Regions from separate parts of the Ensifer sp. 22521 genome, predicted to be linked through region 2. Evidence: predicted binding sites of a transcription regulator. Region 2 holds the regulator's gene; each other region holds the start of a gene.
The links. The regulator LexA, encoded in region 2, represses DNA repair genes until DNA is damaged. The targets are predictions, from matches to a motif close to TGTTCNNNNTGTGTTCNG.
Positions count from the first base shown of each region.

Region 1 (7,850 bases), on a different contig from region 2:
GGGGCCGGTACAGGACGCGGGAGGATCGCAATGCTGGGAAGAGTGAACCATATCGCCATCGCCGTGCCGGATCTTGCCTCCGCCGCCGAAAGCTACCGCTCGACGCTTGGTGCATCCGTCACCGAGCCGCAGACGTTGCCGGAACACGGCGTAACCGTGGTGTTCGTCACGCTGGCCAACACCAAGGTCGAGCTGTTGGAGCCGATCGGCGAGACCTCGCCGATCGCCGCTTTCCTGGCGAAGAACCCTTCGGGCGGGATGCATCACATCTGCTACGAGGTGGACAATATCCTCGCCGCGCGCGACGCGCTGCGTGCGGCCGGCGCTCGCGTTCTGGGGGACGGCGAGCCGAAAATCGGTGCGCATGGCAAGCCGGTGCTTTTCCTGCACCCCAAGGATTTCCAGGGTACGCTGATCGAACTCGAAGAGGTGTGACAGTTGACCGCGCGATGCGCATTTGTCTGATCGGGCAGGCGGCGCTATAAGGCGGACAGAATGTCGCGGAAGTCGCGGCGAAACGGCCTGCGGTCGTTGCGTCGATCGCCTTCACCGGGAGCCGGAAATGCCACTGTTTTCAACTTTTGCTATTTACTTCATCATTTGGTGGATCACGCTGTTTGCCGTTCTTCCCTTGGGAGTGCGCACGCAAGCGGAAGAAAACAGCGTCGTCCCGGGAAGCGTCGAAAGCGCGCCGGCCAAGTTCAATGCGAAACGGGTCGTGCTTTTGACCACGGCCATCGCGGCTGTCATCCAACTCGCCTGGTATATCGTCTCCGTCAAACTTGGCTACGGGATCGATTCTATTCCGCGGTTTTACCCGAAATTCTATTGAGAATTTCGGCAAGGCGGATGGGCTGAGCCGAACCGCAAGGCAATCGGAGAGTTTTCAGGATGCCGAGTGCTGGATTTCTGCGTCATGATGACGCCGCGCGCGATGCTGTGGGTGGAACCAGCGCAATTGCAGGATTGACCGCCGCCGAATTGACATAGTTCAATTTCTACACCTGCTTCGTGCTCGCGACGGAGTCGAGAAAAGCAAAAAAAAACAAGGCTAAAAGCCTTGTTTTTCAAGTTTCGCGTGATCCTAATCCGTTTCCGGCGGCAGCGACGAGGCGCGCCTAAGATCTTATCCTCCCAAGACTTGACCGCGAAAGTCGGCAAGAATTTAGTCTTCATGCCTGTTTTGTGAGCCGAAATTAGCCCAAACATTAAGCTGTGTCATCCTGTTTTTTTGCATTTTTGCTACAGTTGGGTAAAATATTCCCGTTGACAACTCCTGTCGTAATCTTGTTACTAGCGTGCTCTTTGACGCAGGCTTTTCCGGTCTTTTCCCCTCAAAATCAGTGGCTCCGATCTTTCCGGCGATGGCCTGAGAGTAGGGTTTTCTTCCGCCTGCGAAGCAGCTATGAACGCAAGGCTCATAAAGGTTCACGTTGGCTTTGCCGGCGATGGATAATGGAGAGCTCGACCCCGAGAAGCAACGGTCGCCCTTGCCAGTCTACCGGCGAAGAAGGCACCCGAGCTCAACGTCATTTCGCCCGAATCCGCCGATAGTGCGACGTTCATCAAGTTCTGGAACCCGTCATGCGCCTGTCCCGCTTTTTCATGCCCATCCTGAAGGAAAATCCTAAGGAAGCGGAAATCGTTTCCCACCGCCTCATGCTCCGTACCGGCATGATCCGGCAGCAGTCCTCGGGCATCTATACCTGGCTGCCACTGGGCAAGCGGGTTCTCGACAAGGTCAATGCGATCATCCGCGAAGAGCAGAACCGCTCAGGCGCAATCGAACTCTTGATGCCGACGCTGCAGTCCGCAGAGCTCTGGCAGGAAAGCGGCCGCTACGACGCCTATGGCAAGGAGATGCTGCGCATCAAGGATCGCCAGGACCGGCCGATGCTTTACGGCCCGACGAACGAGGAAATGATCACGGACGTCTTCCGGTCCTACGTGAAGTCCTATCGTGACCTGCCGCTCAACCTCTACCATATCCAGCTGAAGTTCCGCGACGAGATCCGTCCGCGCTTCGGCACCATGCGTTCGCGCGAGTTCCTGATGAAGGACGCCTATTCCTTCGATCTCGATCGCGAGGGGGCAGAACACGCCTATAACCGCATGTTCGCGGCCTACTTGCGCACGTTTGCGCGCATGGGTCTTCGCGCCATTCCGATGCGTGCCGACACCGGCCCGATCGGCGGTAACCTCAGCCACGAATTCATCATCCTCGCCGACACCGGCGAATCTGAAGTCTACTGCCACAAGGATTTCCTCGGCTTCGATATTCCGGGCGAAGAAACCAACTTCGAGGACGTCGCCGGCCTGAAGGCGATCTTCGACAAGTGGACCTCGCGTTACGCCGCAACATCGGAAATGCACGACGAGGCCGCCTTCAATGCGGTTGCCGAAGGCGACCGCCTGTCGGCCCGCGGCATTGAGGTCGGCCACATCTTCTACTTTGGCACCAAGTATTCCGAAGCCATGGGCGCCAAGGTTCTCGGCCCCGACGGCAAGGAGCATGCCGTGCACATGGGCTCCTACGGCATCGGCCCGACCCGCCTCGTGCCGGCGATCATCGAAGCGTCGCATGACGACAACGGCGTCATCTGGCCGAAGTCGATCTCGCCGTTCGATGGCGTCATCATCAACATGAAAGCGGGCGATGCCGCTTGCGACGGCGCCTGCGAGACGCTCTACTCCGAACTCGGCAAGGCGGGATTCGACACACTGCTCGACGACACGGACGACCGCGCCGGTGCAAAGTTCGCGACTGCGGACCTGATCGGTGTCCCGGTCCAGATCATCGTCGGCCCGCGTTCGATCGCCAACGGCGAAGTCGAGGTCAAGGATCGCAAGACCGGCGAGCGCGAGACCATGACCGTCGAAGCTGCGATCAACAAGCTGATAGCAACGAAGTGAAGAGGCGAGGGAAGGCAGGATGACCGCCGTGACTGAAGATCAGGTGCAGGCCGCAACGCAGCCTGAAAAGTCCTCCAGCCGTCCCTTTTCCGCCTTTGAGCGCATGGTGGCGTGGCGCTACCTGCGTTCCAGGCGCAAGGAAGCCTTCATTTCGGTTATCGCCGGCTTCTCCTTCATCGGCATCATGCTCGGCGTTGCGACGCTAATCATCGTCATGGCCGTGATGAACGGGTTCCGCACCGAGCTCATTTCCCGCATTCTCGGCATCAACGGTCACATGATCGTGCAGCCGATCGACGGGCCACTCAACAACTATGCGGAGCTGGCGACCAAGTTCTCGGGCGTCAAGGGCGTCACCATGGCAATCCCGTTGGTCGAGGGCCAGGTTCTGGCGCAAGGCATCGGCGACAGTTCTACTGGTGCTCTGGTGCGCGGCATCCGCGCCGACGATCTCGGCAAGATGAAGTCGGTCTCCGACCATATCCAGTCCGGCGACATGGTCGGCTTTGCCTCCGGCTCCGGTGTCGCGATCGGCTCCCGCATGGCCGAGCAACTCGGCATTCGCGTCGGCGGAACAATCACGCTGACCTCGCCCAATGGCGACGTGACGCCGCTTGGCATGAATCCGCGCGTCAAGGCTTACACCGTCTCGGCGATCTACGAGATCGGCATGTCGGAATACGACTCGACGATCATCTTCATGCCGCTTGAAGAGGCGCAGCTTTTCTTCAACGCGGAGGGGCTTGCGCAGTCGATCGAGATCTTCGTCGAGCATCCTGATGTCGTCGACGAACTGCGCCAGCCGATCGAGGATGCCGCGGGACGACAGATCTTCATTACCGACTGGCGCGACCGCAACAAGACCTTCTTCTCGGCGCTCGAAGTCGAGCGCAACGTCATGTTCATGATCCTGACGCTGATCGTGCTGGTCGCCGCGCTGAACATCATTTCCGGCCTGATCATGCTGGTGAAGGACAAGGGCAGCGACATCGCGATTCTCAGAACGATGGGCGCGACCTCCGGCTCGGTGATGCGCATCTTCTTCATGACGGGTGCCGCGATCGGCGCGGCGGGAACGGTCGCGGGCGTGGCGCTCGGCGTCGTCGTCTGCCTCAACATCGAATCCATTCGGCAGTTCTTCTCCTGGATCTCTGGAACCACACTTTTCAGCCCAGAGCTCTATTTCCTGAGCCAGCTTCCGGCCGACATGAATGCCGATGAGACCGCGCTCGTCATCGTCATGGCACTTACCCTTTCCTTCCTCGCCACAATCTTCCCGGCCTGGCGTGCTTCGCGCCTCGATCCGGTGCAGGCCCTGCGTTACGAATGACAAGGACATCAACTGAATGAATGCGCGCGTGGCACTGCAGCTTTCCGGCGTCGAGCGACACTACGGGGAAGGCGAAACGTTCCTGTCCATCCTCAAGGGTGCGGATTTTACCCTGAGAAGTGGCGAGACGGTTGCGCTGGTCGCGCCTTCGGGAACCGGCAAGTCGACGCTCCTGCATGTCGCCGGCCTGCTGGAGCGCCCGGATGGCGGCGAAGTGCTGGTCAACGGCGTCTCCTGTGGTGGCCTCAACGACGATCGGCGCACGGCGATCCGCCGCAACGAGATCGGCTTCGTCTACCAGTTTCATCATCTGCTTCCCGAGTTCTCGGCACTTGAGAACATCATGATGCCACAGCTGATCGCCGGCTTGCCCAAGGCTGAGGCCGCCGATAGGGCAAGGGCGCTGCTCGACTACATGCGCATCGGTCACCGTGCCGATCATCGCCCGACGGAGCTCTCCGGCGGCGAGCAGCAGCGCGTCGCGATCGCGCGCGCCGTCGCCAACGCGCCGCTCGTGCTTCTTGCGGACGAGCCGACAGGCAATCTCGATCCGGAAACCGCCGGCTATGTCTTTGAAGCGCTTGAGGCGCTCGCGCGCCAGTCGGGTCTCGCGGCCCTGATCGCCACGCACAATCATGAACTCGCCGGGCTGATGGATCGGCGCGTGACGATCGAGGACGGCAAAGTCGTCGAGATGAACTGATGGCACCGGCCGAGCGGGCGCATTGATCGCCCAGCGCCGTTGCCGCTCACTGTCTTTGGCCAGCGCGGAAGAAACGTCTCACAGTTCACGTCCCACGCCGCCCTGGGCGCGGCGTACGCGTCTTCTGGCGCCGCTTTTAACGCCGGATCAGCCCGCCACGATAGTCGAGTTCGTAAGCTTCCTCGCCATCGACGAAGATGACCTCGCGGCCGGAAAAATGTTCGGTGTCGCCGCGGCTGCTATCGATGTAGTAGCCATGTGCATGCCGAAACTCCATACCGCCGAGGAAGTGCCGCTTCTCACGATACATCGCCTGTAGCGCAGCCTTGATGACCAGACCTGCCTTCTCTCCAGTTATGAGCTCGGGGCGCATAATCCGGCCGAAGTAGTTCATCGCCCAGCGCGGTTCGCCATCCTGCCAGACCGTTTCCTGTCCTGCAAAATCGGTTCCGCCGTAATAGCTGTCGAGATAGCGCCAACTGCCCGTTTCGTAGCCGATGTCATGGGAGCCTTGGCGAGAGGAAGGCCGCGGCACGCCGCCGCCGACATAGGTTTTCGATTTGGCTTCGACGATTTTGTTCGAGCGCGGCCATGTGGGTTCCTCATATGTTCTGGCCGAGGATGCCGTGGTCCGTGTTGGTTGTAAAGAACAAATAGAGAACAATCACCTGATTACTGAACGCCGCAAGCCTTCTGGCCGCGATCGTCGTTCCAGTCCTTGAGCAGGACGAGTTCGCCCTTGGTGGCTATGGCCTTGTCGTTGGATTTGCCCTTGCCTGTCAGAACGTTGAGGTCGCACTTCAACGTGTTGTCTAGATCGAGTGTATCGTAGGATGAGTAGGTATAGCCGGCGACCACGAACTCGAAATTGCGGTAGGCGACCGTCAGTTTCTGTTCCCAGCGGTCACGTCCGATGGAATCGTTGTGGCTGGAGATGAGCAAAGAACCGCTCGGCAGCGCCTCGACCCACGGCGCCTGTCCGGCAAAGTCAAAGTCGCCCCAAATCTTGTTCGGGATCGCCGCCTTCAGCTCAAGAGCGCCATTCTCACCGGTCAGATAGAGATAGACACCGTTGTCATCGTCGCTTCCATCTGCGGGGCGCACGATCAGGGCGAGGTCCGCGTCACCGTCCTTGTTCCAGTCGCCGGTCGCCGCGGAGACGATGCGGGCAGGGTCGATCGTTTCGGCCGCGGAGGCGACGGCCGGAACCAGAAACAGCAATGGCAGAATCAGGCGTGCATGCATGTCGGAACGCTCCGCTTGGTTGTTCCTCTTGATATGCGGGCGCGGCGCTTTCCTCAAGCGGCTTCCTGGCAGTTAACCTGCATTCGACTGCCGTGTTAACCATCGTCAACAGAACGTCTGTGCTCGGCTTGACGCGTGAACAAAAATAGAACAAAGTAAAAACATAACGGAAAAGGAGCCATGTTATGACTGATTTTGTTCGTGACCTCGCCGCCTTCGCTTCGATGAGCCTGTTCATCGCAAGCATCTCTTTCATCGCGCTCGGCCTCTGAGGAGCGTCGATATTTCCTCTCAAGCACCTCCCGAAATGCGCCCCCTGGATTGAATAAGGGGGGCGACGTGTCAGGTGAAACTGGACATGTCGGGTGATAAACGGGATATCCTGCCGACCAGACAGGAATCAGGGTGCGAATAATGGCAGACGACGGCAAAGCAGCATCGAGCGAGGCGCTTGGTTCGGACCCGCAGTTTGTGCATCTGCGCGTCCACTCGGCCTTCTCCCTGCTCGAAGGTGCGCTGCCGCTGAAGAAGGTCATCGGCAAGGCGGTTGCCGATAATCAGCCGGCGATCGGGATCGCCGACACCAACAATCTCTTTGCCGCGCTCGAGTTTTCGCAGAAAGCAGCCGACGACGGACTGCAACCGATTACCGGCTGCCAGCTTTCCATCGACATGGAAGACGAGGCGGATGGCGAACGGCGCGGCCACGCGCAACATCTCGCGAAGCTGCCCGCGATCGTCCTGATCGCCGCGACCGATGATGGTTACACCCGGCTCGTGGATCTGGTGAGCCGTGCCTATCTCAGCGGCGAGGGCAGCCAGGCGACTCGGATCACGCGCTCCTGGCTTGCCGAAAACGGTACGGACGGATTGATCGCGCTGACCGGTGCGTCGGGCGGTCCGGTGGACCTGGCCCTGAAGGCGGGCTCGACGGCACTGGCCGAAGCGCGTCTCGAGGCGCTGCATGATCTCTTCGGCGACCGGCTCTATATCGAGCTGCAGCGGCACGGCGGATTTGACCGCCGCCATGAGAGCCGGATTATCGACCTTGCATACAAGTTCGACATTCCGCTGGTTGCCACCAACGAAGCCTTCTTTCCGTCACCGTCCGACTATGACGCCCATGACGCCCTGATGGCGGTCGCGCACAACGCGATGGTTTCGGACGACAGCCGCTTCCGCCTGACGCCGGACCACTACCTCAAGAGCCGCAAGGAGATGGCTGCGCTTTTTGCCGATCTGCCGGAGGCGCTGGAAAACACTGTCGAGATCGCACGGCGCTGCTCTTTCATGCTGAAGACCCGCGGACCGATCCTGCCGCGCTTTACCGGCGCCACCGCAGATCCGGAAGAGGCGGAGCGCGCCGAGGCGGACGAACTGCGCCGCCAGGCGGAGGAGGGGCTCGAAGAGCGTCTCGCCAGGCTCGGCATGGCGCCCGGCTATAGCGAAGAGGAGTATCGCGAGCGCCTGGCCTTCGAACTCGGCGTTATCGAGCGCATGAAGTTCCCCGGCTACTTCCTGATCGTTGCCGACTTCATCAAATGGGCGAAGCAGCACGATATTCCCGTTGGGCCGGGCCGTGGTTCGGGTGCAGGGTCGCTCGTTGCCTATGCGCTGACGATTACCGACGTCGATCCGATGCGCTTCTCGCTGCTGTTC
Region 1 covers NZ_JBQENM010000006.1:56,164-64,013, reverse strand. Annotated here, with positions in the region: gene mce (methylmalonyl-CoA epimerase) at 31-435, shown strand; gene ACTJKE_RS10090 (DUF1467 family protein) at 563-832, shown strand; gene proS (proline--tRNA ligase) at 1,585-2,913, shown strand; gene ACTJKE_RS10080 (lipoprotein-releasing ABC transporter permease subunit) at 2,933-4,243, shown strand; gene ACTJKE_RS10075 (ABC transporter ATP-binding protein) at 4,260-4,946, shown strand; gene ACTJKE_RS10070 (DUF5680 domain-containing protein) at 5,083-5,481, opposite strand; gene ACTJKE_RS10065 (FG-GAP repeat protein) at 5,619-6,191, opposite strand; gene dnaE (DNA polymerase III subunit alpha) at 6,606-7,850, shown strand, end outside.
Region 1: a site for LexA is predicted at 6,327-6,344, ahead of ACTJKE_RS10065 (FG-GAP repeat protein). Genes of this name have one in related genera too.

Region 2 (7,850 bases):
GCTGGTCACCCGCGGCGACCAGTCTATCGGGCGTGTGCTCGTATCCGAGGGGCTGGTGCGGCCGTGGACAGGACACGCGACGCCCTGGTGTTGAGGCCACCCCAGATGCGATCGGCGGAGGTTCGCGATCGCTCTGTGGAAAGTATCCGTCTTACAAATCGACGGCGCGTTTTTCGGAAAATGCCTCTTGCGGTTTTTCTGCAATCATTCTAAATCCGCGCCAACGCTCGGTTATCCGAGCTGTGAGGCCTCGTGGCGGAGTGGTGACGCAGAGGACTGCAAATCCTTGTACCCCGGTTCAATTCCGGGCGAGGCCTCCAATAACTCTCACCTCATTTTAGTGCGGATAGACGTTCTGCCTCAGGGCAGAGCGATTGTGTGTGTTTGCCTCCACACGCCCGCACAAGCCACGTCTTCTAAGCCACTATCGGATCTTATCGCTTCGGTGAAATCGGTAGAGGGGGAACGATGACTCCGCTGACATCAGCCGCATCGGTAGCGTCCGTCATCATCAAAACGGAGGCAATCGCATATATGAAGACGAAACTTGTCCTGACGGCCTTGGCCCTCTTCGCTGCGACCACATTTGAGGCGCAGGCAGAGGATCTGGTTTTCAAGCTGAAGAACAACACCAACGCAGTGCTGACGAACTTCTATACGTCGCCTGTGGGCGTCAATGAGTGGGAAGACGATGTTTTCGGCCGGCAGGTGCTGAACCCAGGGGAAGACATGGAGATCACCATCGCCGACGGCCGGGAGGTCTGCAAGTACGACATGCGCTTCGAGTTCGAAGAAGGCTCCGGCCTCGATACGACCGAAGACATGCAGGACCTCTGCGAGCTCGGCGAGTACACCATCCACGAGTAAGAGGCGTGCCTTCAGGTCGCCTTCAATAAACAGAGCCTCGCAGCCGCAAGCGGTGGCGAGGCTCGGTCGGATGCCAGGTTTCCCTCGGAATCAGTGGTAGCGGCGGATCAGCCCGACGAGCTTGCCCTGGATCTTCACCCGATCGGGCCCAAAAATCCTTGTTTCGTAGGCAGGGTTCGCGGCTTCGAGCGCGATCGATGCGCCCTTGCGCCGGAAGCGCTTCAGCGTCGCTTCCTCATCATCCACGAGCGCCACGATGATATCGCCGGGATTGGCCGTATTGCCATTGCGGATGATCACCGTGTCGCCGTCAAAGATGCCGGCTTCGATCATCGAGTCGCCCTTGACTTCGAGAGCGTAGTGTTCGCCGTTGCCGATCATGTCGAGCGGTATGGTAATGTCGTGCGTGTTGTTCTGGATCGCCGAGATCGGCACACCGGCAGCGATGCGGCCCATGACCGGGACGGAAACCGATGTGTTGTCGGCCACGGGCGTGGGCTTTGGCGGTGCGGCAGGAGCGGCCGCTGGCGCCTTGCCGAGGCTGCCCTCGATCACGCTGGGCGAGAAGCCGCGGCGGGGCTGCTGCTGGCTTGACGCGTAGGCTTCCGGAAGCTTGATGACCTCGAGCGCGCGGGCTCGGTTCGGCAGACGGCGAATGAACCCGCGTTCTTCGAGTGCCGTGATCAGACGGTGAATGCCGGACTTCGACGCCAGGTCGAGCGCATCCTTCATTTCATCGAATGATGGTGGGACGCCTGACTCCTTCATGCGTTCGTGAATGAAGAGAAGCAATTCCTGTTGCTTGCGGGTCAGCATGGCACGTCGCTCCCAGAGGCGTGAAACAAATCAAGAACAGACACTATCTGTTCCATATGTGTTCCGCAAGTGCCTAAAATTCCGTGAATTCAGACAATTGGCGCGTCTGTGCGTGTCGATTGGTCACTTTTACGGGAGCAGAGCGGGTTTGGGCGATGATCGTGCCCAAACGGAGGGCCGTGGGGCAGCGCGTTGCGCGACGGCACGGCGATTCGAACGAATCGCGAGCGTTTTTGTGCAAAGAGGCTAGGCCGGCTGCGTGGCGGCGCAGGCGTCTTCGAATTCCTTCACCGTCTCGGCGCTGTTGTCTTCTGGAAGTACGGCATCCGCCGCATCGGTCGCGACCGGCCTGTCGCCATCATAGACGAACGACTGGATGTAGAACGCGATCGCACCCTTCCACACCTTGCGTCCATCGATCTGATGGCACGGCACGGCGCTCTCGAAATCGGTCTGAAGTTCGTCCACCGTGGCGGCGCTGAGCTTGACGTCAGGCATATTAGGCGACGCGACTATCGAAGCGAGAAGCAGGGCGGCAAGCACGGTGATCGTCCACTTTGATGCAAGGGTGGGACTACGGGGCGGTTAACGATGTGAACCGCGCTTTCGTTCCGAAGTCCAGCAAGCTTGGCGATCACTGTCATGTGTTCAACAGCTCTTTGAGTGCAGGCTGTGGCCGTTTTGCGCCAGGGGCACGCAGCGGCGAAGCCGCCTCAGCCTGGCGCGCCGTCCGCGCTGCAATCGCTTGGGTTGCGCCAAGTCGCGGCCTCGCTGCCGGCGTGCACAAATCCGTGTTGTGAAGATGCCGCACGTCTCGACAGGTTGCGGGAAAAATGGGGTGGTTGCATGCGTAGATTGTCGTTGGCGGTTCTCTGTCTGTTGGTGGCGGCGGGAGCGGCCGCTGCTGAAGAAGGGCGTTCGAATATCTGGAAGGAGATCAATGCCTGGACGGTGGGCTCCGATCCGTCCTTGGGCGGCTCGTGCTATGCGGCGACGAGCTACGACGGCGGAATGATCCTTCGAATCGGCTTTTATCCGAGAGGATCGGCGAACCTGGCGTTTCTTTCGATCGGCAATGCCAACTGGAAATCGATCGAGCCGCAGAGGGAGTATGACGTCGCCTTGCAGCTCGACCGTGGCCGCCAGTGGCCGGCTGTCGCGTTCGGCGTGGACCTCACAGGCTCGAAGGCTCTGGTCGTCAACTTCTCCAACACCGACTTCTTCACCGAATTCGTGCGCAAGAACACGCTGGCGCTGGCGTTCGAAGGGCGCGTGGTGGCGAGCCTCAGCCTGCGCGATTCGATGAAGGCCGTCAGCGAGATGTTCAAATGCCAGGAGGCGGTGATTGCGTTGATGCCAAACGGCGGGCAGGGGGCGGCCGCCGATCCGTTTGCGGGCGCTGGCGGGAATGCGCCAAACAATGACCCCTTTGCTGGCGGCGGCCAGACCAAGTCGTCGAAAGATCCCTTTGCCATGTGATCTTGGCGTGAGCGTCGTTCCGCTGGGAGGTGAATATTCCTAAGATTTTGCATGGGTGCGGGTTACCCACCCTCGACAGTCACGCGGCGACCTATCAAAATGCGGGCAAACGGGGGATTTGCATGCGTAGATTGCTGTTCGGATTGGTGAGCTGTCTGATGGCCACGGGACCGGCCGTGGCTGAGGACTCCGAGATCATCAAATGGAAGGAAGTCGGCGCTGGACCGTTGCTTCCGACACGTCGATGGAAGGCTCGTGTTTCATCACGTCGATGTTCGAAGGCGGAATCAGGCTGCGCCTGGGGTTCTATCCCAAGGGCTCCGAATCGCCGCTCTACATGAGTTTCGCCAGCGACGACTGGAAGTCGCTCGAGGTCGGCAAGGACTATGACCTGACGTTCCGCTTCGACAAGAGCGATCCCTGGAGTGCGGCGGCGACCGCCGCCGGCGACGAGAGCGGCAAGTTCCTCTTCGTGAACGTCACCGATGCGGAATTCCTGACGGGGTTCGTGCGCAAAAGGACGTTGGCGATCGCCTTTGACGATCGCGTTGTCGCAAACCTCAGTTTGCGCGGCACCGGCCCGGCGGCGGAAGAACTCCTGAAATGCCAGCGGGCCGTGGATGAGATCATCGCCGACGAGGGCCGCAAATCCAAGGAGAAGAAGTCCGATCCGTTCAACGCGCCGAGCGAGAAACGCTCAGCGCGTGATCCGTTCAGCCTCTAACCCGCGGCTTGCGTGAAGGGCGGAGGGCCCAGTCGTCGTCTGCCCGAGGCGAACCAGACGGCGCTGACGCCTGCCGACGTACGCTCATTAAAGTGAAGCACCGCCAGGGATGGCGGTCCATCGTCGGACTATATTCCTTGGGAAAATGGCGGACAGGGTGGGATTCGAACCCACGGTACGGTTTCCCGTACGCTGGTTTTCAAGACCAGAGCCTTAAACCACTCGGCCACCTGTCCTTGCCTGAAGTCGCAGTCAACTGCTTACCGGGCACGGCGTTATTGCGCGAAGCCCTGTCGCTTTGCAAGATTTAACATGCGTCGCTGAAAGATTTTCTCGATGGCCGGACTGGAGTGCGCGGGCACGCTCCGCCGGTAACCATCTGTAAACCATAACGCATGAAATCCGGCGCTGATCTGTGGATGAGTTCGCATTTTCGCCTTGTTGCTGTCATGTTTAATCGACTGTTCCGTTTCGGGACGCCGAGATTTCCGCTGGGGGCACGAGCGGAAGGTTTCGAGTACGGCTTATTCGATCGATGTTGTGGGACAGATGACATCCAGTAAAAATGCGGCATATCTGGTCAAGGGACTGCGCCTTGCGGCAATTCCTGCGCTGTGCGTAACGCTCGCGGCCTGCGGATCCACGTCGAGCATCAAAAAGAAGCCGCGGAGCAAGGAATACTTCGCCGAATCCGTTTACGGCGTGAAGGCGAGCCCGCGCGTTGCCACCGGTAACAACATCCCCAAGGGCGGCGGACGCTATCAGGTCGGCAAGGCCTATCAGGTCAAGGGCAAGTGGTATCAGCCGAGGGAAGACTTCGGCTACAACAAGACCGGTACGGCTTCCTGGTACGGCTCGGCCTTTCATGGTCGCCTGACCGCCAACGGCGAGGTCTATGACAAGGCCCATCTGTCGGCCGCCCATCCGACGTTCCCGCTGCCGAGCTACGCGCGCGTCACCAACATGGAAAACGGTACGTCCGTCATTGTGCGCGTCAACGATCGCGGCCCCTATGAATTCGGCCGGATCATCGACGTTTCCTCGAAGACGGCCGACATGCTCGATATCAAGCGCAAGGGCAGCGCGCAGGTGCGCGTGCAATATGTCGGCCGCGCGCCGCTTGAAGGCAACGACATGCCCTATCTGATGGCGTCCTACGTTCAGAAGGGCGAACGTGGCCCGAGCGTGATGCCGGAAGGCCAGATCGCGACCGGCGTAATGGTCGCCTCCAACGAGCCGTTCCGCAAACAGAGCCTTGGCACGATCACCGTCCCCGCACAGGCCTCGCTCGATGTTGGCGAACCGATGACGGCGCTCGCAGCTCCCGTGCCGCAGTTCGCCCAGCCGCAATCGCTGAACGAGTTCGTGATGCTGCCGGAAATCGGCCCGATCCCGCGTGAGCGGCCCGAGTTCATCCCGATGCCCGATGGCAACATGGCCTATGCTGCAGCTTACGTCGAAGTCCGCGTCAGCGACGCCGAATCGCCGTTTGAAGCGATTATGGTCGACCGGAAGCAGCTTACCCCCCAAGTGATTGTCGATTACGCCAAGCGCCAGAAAGCAAGCGGTTCTGTCCGTTAACCGCAGGCGGCGTTGTGCCAAAATGACCACGCTGCTATGCCCAAGGGGAAACCGGAGTTTCCCATGCGCATGAAGATGTTTTCGGCGGTGTTTTTCGGCGTTGCGCTGTTTACAGGCGCCGTATTCGCGCAGACACCGGCGCCCGCTTTCGATACCAAGGCAAAGCAGATCCTGCTTGTCGATGCCGAAACCGGCACCGTGCTTTTCTCACGCGCCGAAAATCAACCGATACCGCCTGCATCGCTCGCCAAATTGATGACGATGGAGGTCGTGGCCGAGGCTCTCGGCAAGGGCGAGCTTTCCGCCGAAACCACCTTCGAGGTGTCCGAGCACGCCTGGCGCACCGGCGGTGCGCCCGCCGGCACCTCGACGATGTTTGCCGCATTGAAATCCCGCATCCGCGTCGCCGACCTCCTGCAGGGTGTGGCGGTCCAGCTTGCCAACGATGCCTGCATTATCCTTGCTGAAGGCATGACCGGGAATGAGGGCGCTTTTGCCGAGCGGATGACGGCGCGCGCGCGCGAGCTTGGCATGCCGGTTGCGACGTTCCGCAATGCCACTGGGCTCCCGGATCCCGGCAACCAGATCACGATGAGCGAACTGGTAACGCTCATTCGGCACCTCCACGAGGCACATCCCGATCTCTACAGGCTCTATTCGCAGCCGGAGTTCGAATGGAACAAGATCCTGCAACGCAATAAGAACCCGCTGATCGCGGCCAATATCGGTGTGGACGGCCTGGCGACCGGCTTTGCCGAAGGCTTCGGTTTCTCCCTGGCCGCTTCGCTGCAGCGCGGCGACCGCCGGGTCTATCTCGCCATGGGCGGTCTCGAAACCGACAAGGAGCGCATCGAGGAGAGCCGCAAGGTGCTCGATTGGGCAATGACCGCCTTCGAGAAGAAGCGGATTTTTGCCGACGGGGAGGCGATTGGCGAAGCGGCCGTCTATGGCGGCGATGCCGCCCACGTCGCCTTGGTTGCCGGCGGTCCGGTCGACGTGCTTTTGCCGGTCGACAATCCGGAACGGCTGACGGCGCGGATCGTCTATAAGTGGCCCTTGCGGGCGCCGGTGACTGCGGGGACGGAAGTCGGCGTCGTCAAATTGTGGAACGGCGAGAAGCTGCTGCGCGAAGTGCCGGTCAAGACCGCCAACGCCGTCGGGCAGGGCACGCTGACCAGCCGTGCTCTCGATGCGCTGCAGGAACTGCTGTTTTTCTGGATTTAGCCGCACCTGGTTGCGGCGAGGGCGGTTCCTGCCAATTCATCGCCACCTGACGGTTTCACACGGCGGACCAATCGGTTAAACAGGGCCAGAGCGGAATGAGGAAAGTGTGCGCGGTTTTCCGCCCGCGTTCCGCTCTAGCTTATTAGAACAGGTCACGATGATTTCAGGTCGATTCGACCTGAAATCATCGTGACCTGGGTCGCATGCCGATATGGGAACGCATGGTGTCGCTGAAAAAAGGTCTGTTCGTAACATTCGAAGGTGGGGAAGGTGCCGGCAAGTCGACGCAGCTTCGTCTTCTTGCCGAATCCCTGCGCGGGCGCGGCTACGAGGTGCTGACGACACGCGAGCCTGGCGGTTCAGCCGGCGCCGAAGCGGTGCGCCACGTGCTTCTTTCGGGAGCCGCGGAGGCCTTCGGGGTCAGGATGGAGGCGATCCTCTTTGCAGCGGCCCGGAGCGATCATGTCGAAGAGGTCATCCGGCCGGCGCTCGACAAGGGTACGATCGTGCTGTGCGACCGTTTCATGGATTCTTCGCGCGTCTATCAGGGCATCACCGGCAACCTGGAGCAAAGCTTCGTCGAAAGTCTGGAGCGTGTGGCGATCAACGGTGTCGTGCCGGATCGGACCGTGATTTTCGATCTGCCGGCGAGCATCGGCCTCGAGCGGGCGCAACGCCGCGCCGGGGACGACAATCCTGATCGTTTCGAGAAGGAGCAGCTGGAGACGCATGAGAAACGGCGGGACGCCTTTCTCGATATCGCCAGGCGCGATTCCGAGCGATGCCGGGTCGTCGATGCGACGCAGCCTGTCGAGGCCATCGCCACCGAGGTGCTTTCCCTCGTCGAGGCCCTCCTGCCGCATGGCGACGGCACCGACACGTCGACCGAGGAAGTCGTGTCATGAGCGCGGAAAGAGGCGGCGTCCTGGATGGCGCCATCGCGCCCGCCGAGAACAATCGACTGTTCGGCCACGAACAGGCGGAAAGCTTCCTGGCGCAGAGCTATCGCTCCGGCAAGGGACACCACGCGATCCTGATCGAAGGGCCGGAGGGGATTGGTAAGGCGACGCTTGCCTTTCGCTTTGCGCATCACATCCTGAAACATCCGGAACCCGCGGAAGCGCCTGAAGCGATTTCCGATCCCGATCCGGCTTCCGCC
Region 2 covers NZ_JBQENM010000009.1:41,072-48,921, forward strand. Annotated here, with positions in the region: gene ACTJKE_RS15275 (thermonuclease family protein) at 1-94, shown strand, start outside; tRNA gene ACTJKE_RS15280 (tRNA-Cys) at 247-320, shown strand; gene ACTJKE_RS15285 (hypothetical protein) at 535-867, shown strand; gene lexA (transcriptional repressor LexA) at 958-1,683, opposite strand; gene ACTJKE_RS15295 (hypothetical protein) at 1,930-2,226, opposite strand; gene ACTJKE_RS15300 (hypothetical protein) at 2,347-3,162, shown strand; gene ACTJKE_RS15305 (hypothetical protein) at 3,365-3,886, shown strand; tRNA gene ACTJKE_RS15310 (tRNA-Ser) at 4,033-4,122, opposite strand; gene ACTJKE_RS15315 (septal ring lytic transglycosylase RlpA family protein) at 4,436-5,467, shown strand; gene ACTJKE_RS15320 (D-alanyl-D-alanine carboxypeptidase family protein) at 5,531-6,691, shown strand; gene tmk (dTMP kinase) at 6,916-7,596, shown strand; gene ACTJKE_RS15330 (DNA polymerase III subunit delta') at 7,593-7,850, shown strand, end outside.

Region 3 (7,850 bases), on a different contig from region 2:
GCCGTCTCGTCGGAATAGTTCATCATCAGTTCGTTGTAGCGCTCGACGATCGCGGTCTTCTTGGCAACGCCTTCCATCGCGTTCTCAAGCACCGTCTTCGTCGGATCGAGCTGCGGCTCCTGCGGCAGATAGCCGACGGTGGCACCCTCGGCTACCCAGGCTTCGCCGGTGAATTCCTTGTCGAGGCCGGCCATGATGCGCAGAACCGTCGACTTACCGGCGCCGTTCGGGCCGAGGATACCGATCTTGGCGTCCGGGTAGAACGACAGATGAACGTTCTCGAGAACCTTCTTCGCGCCGTAGGACTTATTAAGTCCGGCCATATGATAGATGAACTGACGTGCCATAAGGGAATGCTCCGCAGGGAAAGGAAATTTGCCCGCTATGTAGGCGAATTATAGGAAGGGGGCAATGAGCAAAGGCATTCGCCTCGGCTTGTCCCCCCACCTATCCCATGCGGCAACCCTGCGCCTCCAGCACATTCGCTGCCGAAGAACAGTGCCTGCAAAGCGGGTCAGCTTCGCCCGGCCGTATCGGCAATACCCTTGGCGCATTTGAACTCGGTCGGCCCCGCCGCCTGGATCAGCGGTGCGAGGCTGGACGCCTTCATGACGTCGCCGGTCAGCCCGATCGTCAACCCGGTGATGATGCTGCGCCCCTGAACCGTCTGGCAGCGCATGCGCACCCGGTCGCCGGCGCCAGTGCCAAAACTCTGGTCGAAGGCCTGCTTGATCGTCGCCTCGTCGAGTTCGGAGCCGATGCGCTGACGGAACAGCGCGCCGACCGCCGAGCGGTTGAGCTCCTCCAGCATGCGCAGCTGCGCCGAGAAATAGTCGTCGATCGAGCCGCTCTGGCAGGTGCCGCTGCGCAGCCACTGGTGCCGGTCGAGGCCGGATTGCACGCCGGGCATGGCGATCAGCAGCCGCGCCGCCGTGTCGTCTGCCATGGCGAGTTTCGGCAGTTCAAGCCAGCTGCCCTTGCGATCCTGCGCGCGCACCTCGGCCGTTACCCCGCAATAGCTTTTGCGCAGGGGCCAGAGGCCATGCAGCGAGAGATTGGTGGCGTCGAAACGCTCTGCGGTCTGGCTTTCGCATTCCTTGCGTTGCGGCCGCGTTTCGCAGAAGCCCGGCTGCCAGCTCACCGCCAGCACATATTCCGTGCGGCTGGTCGCGCCTTCGGAACCCCCTTGTTCCGACATTTCCTCGCCGGCAGCAAAGGCGGCCGGCGCAAGGAACAGCGCCAACGCCGCCAGCAGTCCTGCCATCGGACCCGATATCGCCTTACAGAAACTAACCATGATATCCTCCTGCGGAAACAAAACAGGAACGAATATCGCTCAAAACGGGAAAATTGCAACTCTTAATTAAGATGAGCGCACATTCGCGTGTGACCTCATGCGCAACGAGCAACAAGCGGCGATTGCCTTTGCCTTGCAAATCGATTTGATATCGAATTGGTCTGTCGTTGTTGCCGGGGGAAATCGTGTTCGGGCAGGTGAAGACACATCAGAGCCCGACCGGAGCCACCTTGAGCTGGCGCCATTTCCCCGCGACCGCTCATGCGCGCGGCATCCTCCTCATCAGCCACGGCCTTGCCGAACATTCCGGCCGCTACGCCCGCTTTGCCGAAGCGATGGCCGCGTATGGCTTCCAGGTCTATGCCCACGACCATCGCGGCCATGGCGAGACGCGCGCGCCCGACGCCCCGCTCGGCATGTTTTCGAGCCGCGACGGCCTCGACAAGATCTTCGCCGATATCCGGGCTGTGCGCGAAATCGCGACCGCCGCCCATCCGGGTCTTCCGGTCATCCTCTTCGGCCATTCCATGGGCGGGCTGATTGCGCTGAACGCAGCCGAGGCTGATCCCGGCCTCTATGATGCGCTCGCCGTCTGGAACTCCAATTTCCGTCCCGGCCTCGCCGGCCGCGGCGGCCAGATGATCCTGAAAATCGAGAAGGCGCTGAAGGGTTCGGATGTGCCGAGCCCGCTCCTGACCAAGCTTACCTTCGGCATGTGGGGCGGCGCGATCAAGGATCGCAAGACCGATCTCGACTGGCTCTCGCGCGACGATGCCGAGGTCGCGAAATACGCGGCCGACCCGCTCTGCGGTTTCGATGCGACCGTCTCGCTCTGGCTCGACCTTTTCCGGCTATCCTTCGGCGGCGCCCGGCCCGACCGGCTGACGCGGCTCCGCAAGGACCTGCCCATTCATCTCGTCGGCGGCAGCGCCGACCCGTCAACCGAGATGGGCAATGCCATTCGCTGGCTCGGCGCCAAGATGAAAGCGGCCGGTCTGACCAACGTTACCGTCACCGTTTATGACGGCATGCGCCACGAGACCCTCAACGAACTCGGCCGGGAACAGGCGACGGCGGACTTCGCCGCCTGGTGCTTGGGCGCCATCGCAGGCAGGCGCTGACCGGAAATATCATGGCCGACATGTCTCTTCAAAAGATCGCCACAGACCACAACCGCATCTCCTTCGGGCTGACGCTGATGGTGATCTCGGTGCTCCTGTCGCCGCTGATCGACATCTTCGCCAAGCTGGCGATCGCGACCGTCCCCTCGGCCGAAATCACCGCCGTCCGGTTCCTGCTTCAGGTCGTCTTCATCCTGCCGATCGTGCTCTTCCGCGGCAGCCTCTTTGATCTCACCTGGCGCAAGACCGGGCTCCATGCGTTGCGCGGCGGCCTCCTGGTCGTGACGATGCTCTCCTTCATCACCACGCTGAAGGTGATGGAGGTTGCCGACGCAATTGCGATCTTCTTCGTCGAGCCGATCATCCTGACGATCCTCGGCAGCATCTTCCTGAAAGAGACCATCGGCTGGCGGCGTTACACCGCCTGCGGCGTCGGCTTCTTCGGTGCGCTGCTCGTCATCCAGCCGAGCATGCAGGAGGTCGGCTGGATCGCGCTTCTGCCTGTTGTCGCCGCCTTCGGCCTTGCCGTGTTCCTGCTCGTCACCCGCATGGTCGCGCAGAACGAGGACCCCTGGTCGATGCAATTTCATGCCGGCATCTGGGGCGGGCTCTTCTGCCTCGTGCTGCTCTATTTCGGCGAAGGCACGGGTTCCGGCATCTTCGATCCGGTCTGGCCGCAGGACTACACCTGGTACTATCTGCTCGGCGTCGGCGTCACCGCCACCATCTCCGGCGTGCTCGGCGTCTATGCCTATCGCGCCGCCCCGGCTTCAGTGCTGGCGCCGCTGCAATATCTCGAAATCGTCTCGGCGACGATCTTCGGCTGGCTCGTTTTCGGCGATCTGCCTGATGCACTGAAGTGGCTCGGCATCGCCATCATCATCGGCTCCGGCCTCTACATCATCTGGCGCGAGCGCCGCATACACAAGGACACGAGCGTCGCTCCGGTGTCGCCAGCCATCTGACAACAACAATCAGACTACAAAAGAAAGACCATCGGGAGGAAGATCATGAAAACTGGAGGCCAGCTCGTCGTCGACGCACTCGTCGCCAATGGCGTGAAACGCATCGCCTGCGTGCCGGGGGAAAGCTACCTGGCCGTGCTGGATGCGCTCTATGACACCGACATCGACGTGCTCGTCTGCCGCCAGGAAGGCGGCGCCGCAATGATGGCGGATGCCTGGGGCCGGCTGACCGGTGAGCCCGGCATCTGCATGGTGACCCGCGGCCCCGGCGCGACCAACGCTTCGGCGGGTCTCCATGTCGCACGGCAGGACTCGATTCCGATGATCCTCTTCATCGGCCAGGTGCAGAGCGAGGCGCGCGAGCGCGAAGCCTTCCAGGAGATCGAGTACCGCCGCGCCTTCACCGAAGTGGCCAAATGGGTGGGCGAGATCGACGATCCCGCCCGCATTCCGGAATTCGTCACCCGCGCCTTCGCCGTCGCCACGTCCGGCCGCCCCGGCCCCGTCGTGCTGACGCTGCCCGAAGACATGCTGACCCGCAGCGCCGAGGCGCCGGCCGCCAAGCCCTACCAGCCGGTCGAAGGCCATCCGGGCCCGGCGCAGGTAAAGCGGCTCGGCGAAATGCTTGCCGCCGCCAAGCGGCCGATCGCCATTATCGGCGGCACCCGCTGGACCTCGGAAAGCGTGGCGGATTTCCAGCGCTTCGCCGAGCGCTGGAAGCTGCCCGTCGGCTGCTCCTTCCGCCGCCAGATGCTCTTCGATCACCTGCATCCGATGTATGCCGGCGATGTCGGCATCGGCATCAACCCGGCACTCGCCAAGGAGATCAAGGAAGCGGATCTCGTGCTGCTTCTCGGCGGCCGCTTCTCCGAAATGCCGTCCTCCGGCTACACGCTGATGGATAGCCCCTACCCGCGCCAGACGCTGGTGCATGTGTATCCCGATAGTTCCGAACTCGGCCGCGTCTACCGGCCGGAGCTGGCGATCGCCGCAAGCCCGAACGACTTCGTCGCCGCCCTCGAGGGCCTTGCGCCCGCAGGCGAACCCGTCTGGTCCGAGCGCAGCGAAATCATGCACGCGGCCTATCTCAAGTGGTCGACCCCGCCGGAGACCGGACCTGGTGCGGTGCAGATGGGCCAGATCATGAACTGGATCGAGGCGAACGTGCCTCAGGATACGGTCTTCACCAACGGTGCCGGCAACTATGCCACCTGGGTGCATCGCTTCCACCGCTTCCGCCGCTTTGCGACGCAGGCTGCACCTGCTTCCGGCTCGATGGGCTACGGCCTGCCGGCGGCCGTTGCCGCCAAGCAGCTGCATCCGGATCGCGAGGTCATCTGCTTTGCCGGCGACGGCTGTTTCCTGATGCATGGACAGGAATTCGCGACCGCCGTGCGCTACCGCCTGCCGATCATCACCGTTGTCGTCAACAACGGCATCTACGGCACGATCCGCATGCACCAGGAGCGTGAATATCCCGGCCGCGTCAGCGCCACCGACCTCACCAATCCGGATTTTGCGGCGCTCGCCCGCGCCTATGGCGGCCACGGCGAAACGGTCGAGAAGACGGAAGAGTTCGCCGATGCATTCCTCAGGGCGCGCGCCAGCGGCAAGCCGGCAATCATCGAGATCAAGCTCGATCCCGAAGCGATCACGCCGACGCGCACGTTGACGGATATCAGGAACGGCTGATCGGGTCTTGTTGGCGAAGGTTCAATCACGGCGCGGACGCGCCGTGGCTGGATTCCTGTGACAAGCACAGGAATGAGGGCGTTGGGACCTAGCACCCCGGTCATCCGACGTAGTCAGCCTCCGTGGAAACCAGGCATAACTATGCGGCAGCATCTCCTGGCATTCCCTCATTCCTGTGCTTGTCACAGGAATCCAGCAGCGCCGCGTCGGCGGCGCGGGAAATAGCCACGCCTGCAACCGACCCTATCCTGCGACCCGAGCCGCCTACTCCAGCCATTCCGTCGAGAACGTACCGGCCGCATGCAGGTCGGTCGTCTCCAAGCGCCCCGGCCCGAGATTCTCGAACTTGTGCGGCACGTTGGCCGGCGCCACGACGATCTGGCCGGCTTCGGCGTTGATCGTGCGATCGCCGACGGTGAAGCGCGCCCGGCCGACGCGTACGATGAAGGTCTCGGGATAGGGATGGCGGTGCAGCTTCGGCCCGTAGCCGATCTCGTCCGTGGAAACGAAGATCACCGAGAGTCCGGCGCCAAAGGCGCCGCCCTCGAATTCGCCCTTCCAGACCTCGGGCTCATCCGCCCATTGCTCACGCGAAATCAGATGCGCTTCGGCCATGCCGATCCTCCGTCGTTCGATCACACGAACGCGGCCGAGCGCGATCTATAGAACTGGAGCCTGGCTCAGCCGCGGATATGCTGGGTCTGCTGGTAGACGGCCGTCGAGCGCGCGCCGGAGCGGCAATAGCCGAGCATCGGGCGCTGGAACTCGTCGAGCGCATCGACCATGCTCGTTACCGCGTCTGCCGTCACGCCCATCGGGCCGACGGGGATGTGCTTGGTTTCGATGCCGAGCTCTTCGGCGCGGGCAGCGATCGAATCGAAGGTCGGCTGATCCGGCGCCTCGAAATCCGGGCGGTGGCAGACGATGGACTTGAAGCCAAGCGCCTTGATCTGGTCGAGATCCTCGACGGTGATCTGGCCGGAGACCGAGTATTCGTCGTTGATCTGGCGGATGTCCATGGTCGTCTTCCTCAGGAAATGTGGTGGCCTCTGATGTAGGCGCAGCCCTTCCCCGCGTCAATTCAAAAGCCGCGTGTTCCAGATGCCAGATCAGGCAACTGAGAAGGCGATCGCGTAGCTCCGTGCCTCACCCGGCGGGAGCGGGATCAACTCTCCGGCCGCCGCCAGCTCCGGACGTTTGGCGATACGGTGCGACACCGGCTCGATGCTGATCACATCCGCCTCGCCGCGCTGGCAGCGCCACATCTGCAGGAAGGGCAGCGTGTCGATGCGGAACCGCACCTGGAGATTGCGCCCACCGAGTCCGGCAAGGCCCACAAGCGTGACGTCCGACCAGCCGTCGGAACCGATGGCCGCTGGCAGGCAAAAATGCGCGCTCTCGCCATTGCCGAAGCGCCAGGCGCTCTCCCCGCCTGCAAGCGAAGCGCTGAGGATACGGGTGTCCGGCCCGAGCAGCCTGCCGGCGATGTTGACGTGATACATCATCATCGGCGGAAAGGCCGAGGTCCCCACGTTGACGACGCGATCCTCGAGCACGACTTCGTGCCGCCCCGCATCGATCCGCCACCGCCGCTCGATCCGCGCCTGCCCGCCATCGGCGAGCGCCACCTCGATCGTCGCCGTGCACTCGGCTCCATCGCTCGCCATCTGCGTGTGGCTGACCGCAGTCCCGGCAAGCGACCCATGCAGCGGGTAGCGCGCGCCGTCCGCGCCGCCCTCGATCGGCTCAGGATGGCGGATATGCTCGGGGCCGCAGGTGAAGAGAAAGCCGGCAAGCGCCCGGTCGATCCTGATATCGCCGTCAGAGGGGATCGCGGCACCCGGCGACAGGTCGACGCCATCGACGACGAAGGCGGCGATGTCGAGCGCGGAAAGACGATCGAACAGCACATGATTCCATTGGCCGTCCGCAGGTTCTTCGAGCGTTCTCAGCATGTCCTCTTCCTCAAATCGGCCGTAGAATCACTGCAATCACAAAGCGATGATATCTGAGGAGAGCCACATTTCATTGGTTGAAGCCGAAGTCTGCTCCGCCTAGATAGAATTTAACCGCTTGTTCATGATGAATTCATTTTTTTCACATTAACGTCGAAATCCAAATGTACCGCGCCACATTCGCTACAATGAAAACAGGTTCTCACGTGACGTCAGCGACCCGCATCGGCCTCTCGCTTCTCGCCGCAGCCGGCTTCTTCGCCGTGGATTTGACGGCCGCTTTCGCGCAGGATTATCGCGGCAGAAATCGCTATGGCGACGACGTCATGCTGGTCACGCCCGATGGCGAAATTCTCGACTACGTGCCGCGCGCCGATGAGGTGCAGACCATGCGCGACAGCCGCGGCCGCACGCTGCTGATCGATAGCTGGGGCAATGTGGTGGCGACCGTCGTGCCCAATCGCGGCCGCCAGGATGGCTATGGCGGCTATCGCCGCGAGGGCGACGTCGACATCTATTCGAACCGCCGCAACCGCGACACCGAGCGCGGCTACGGCTATTCCGAGCCTGGCGAAGTCACCGGTTCCATCCCCGACTACCGCGACGTGGTGCCGCCATCCACCGATGGCAACGAGCTGCCGAACAGCCTTCCGGGCCTGATCGACGGCACCGAAGAGGCCGCGATCGATCCGAACGACACCCAGCCCATGCGCCAGTCGATGCCGCCGGCAATGACGGTCAAGTCGAAGTCGCGCGCCGAGATCACCGCGCTGCAGGTCTTCCTCGACCGAGAAGGTTTTTCGCCCGGCGTGATCGACGG
Region 3 covers NZ_JBQENM010000020.1:3,549-11,398, forward strand. Annotated here, with positions in the region: gene ettA (energy-dependent translational throttle protein EttA) at 1-347, opposite strand, end outside; gene ACTJKE_RS25695 (ribonuclease T2) at 515-1,297, opposite strand; gene ACTJKE_RS25700 (alpha/beta fold hydrolase) at 1,483-2,418, shown strand; gene ACTJKE_RS25705 (DMT family transporter) at 2,430-3,383, shown strand; gene ACTJKE_RS25710 (thiamine pyrophosphate-binding protein) at 3,429-5,075, shown strand; gene ACTJKE_RS25715 (cupin domain-containing protein) at 5,340-5,690, opposite strand; gene ACTJKE_RS25720 (TIGR01244 family sulfur transferase) at 5,756-6,094, opposite strand; gene ACTJKE_RS25725 (DUF4432 family protein) at 6,185-7,030, opposite strand; gene ACTJKE_RS25730 (L,D-transpeptidase family protein) at 7,195-7,850, shown strand, end outside.
Region 3: a site for LexA is predicted at 1,311-1,328, ahead of ACTJKE_RS25695 (ribonuclease T2). Genes of this name have one in related genera too.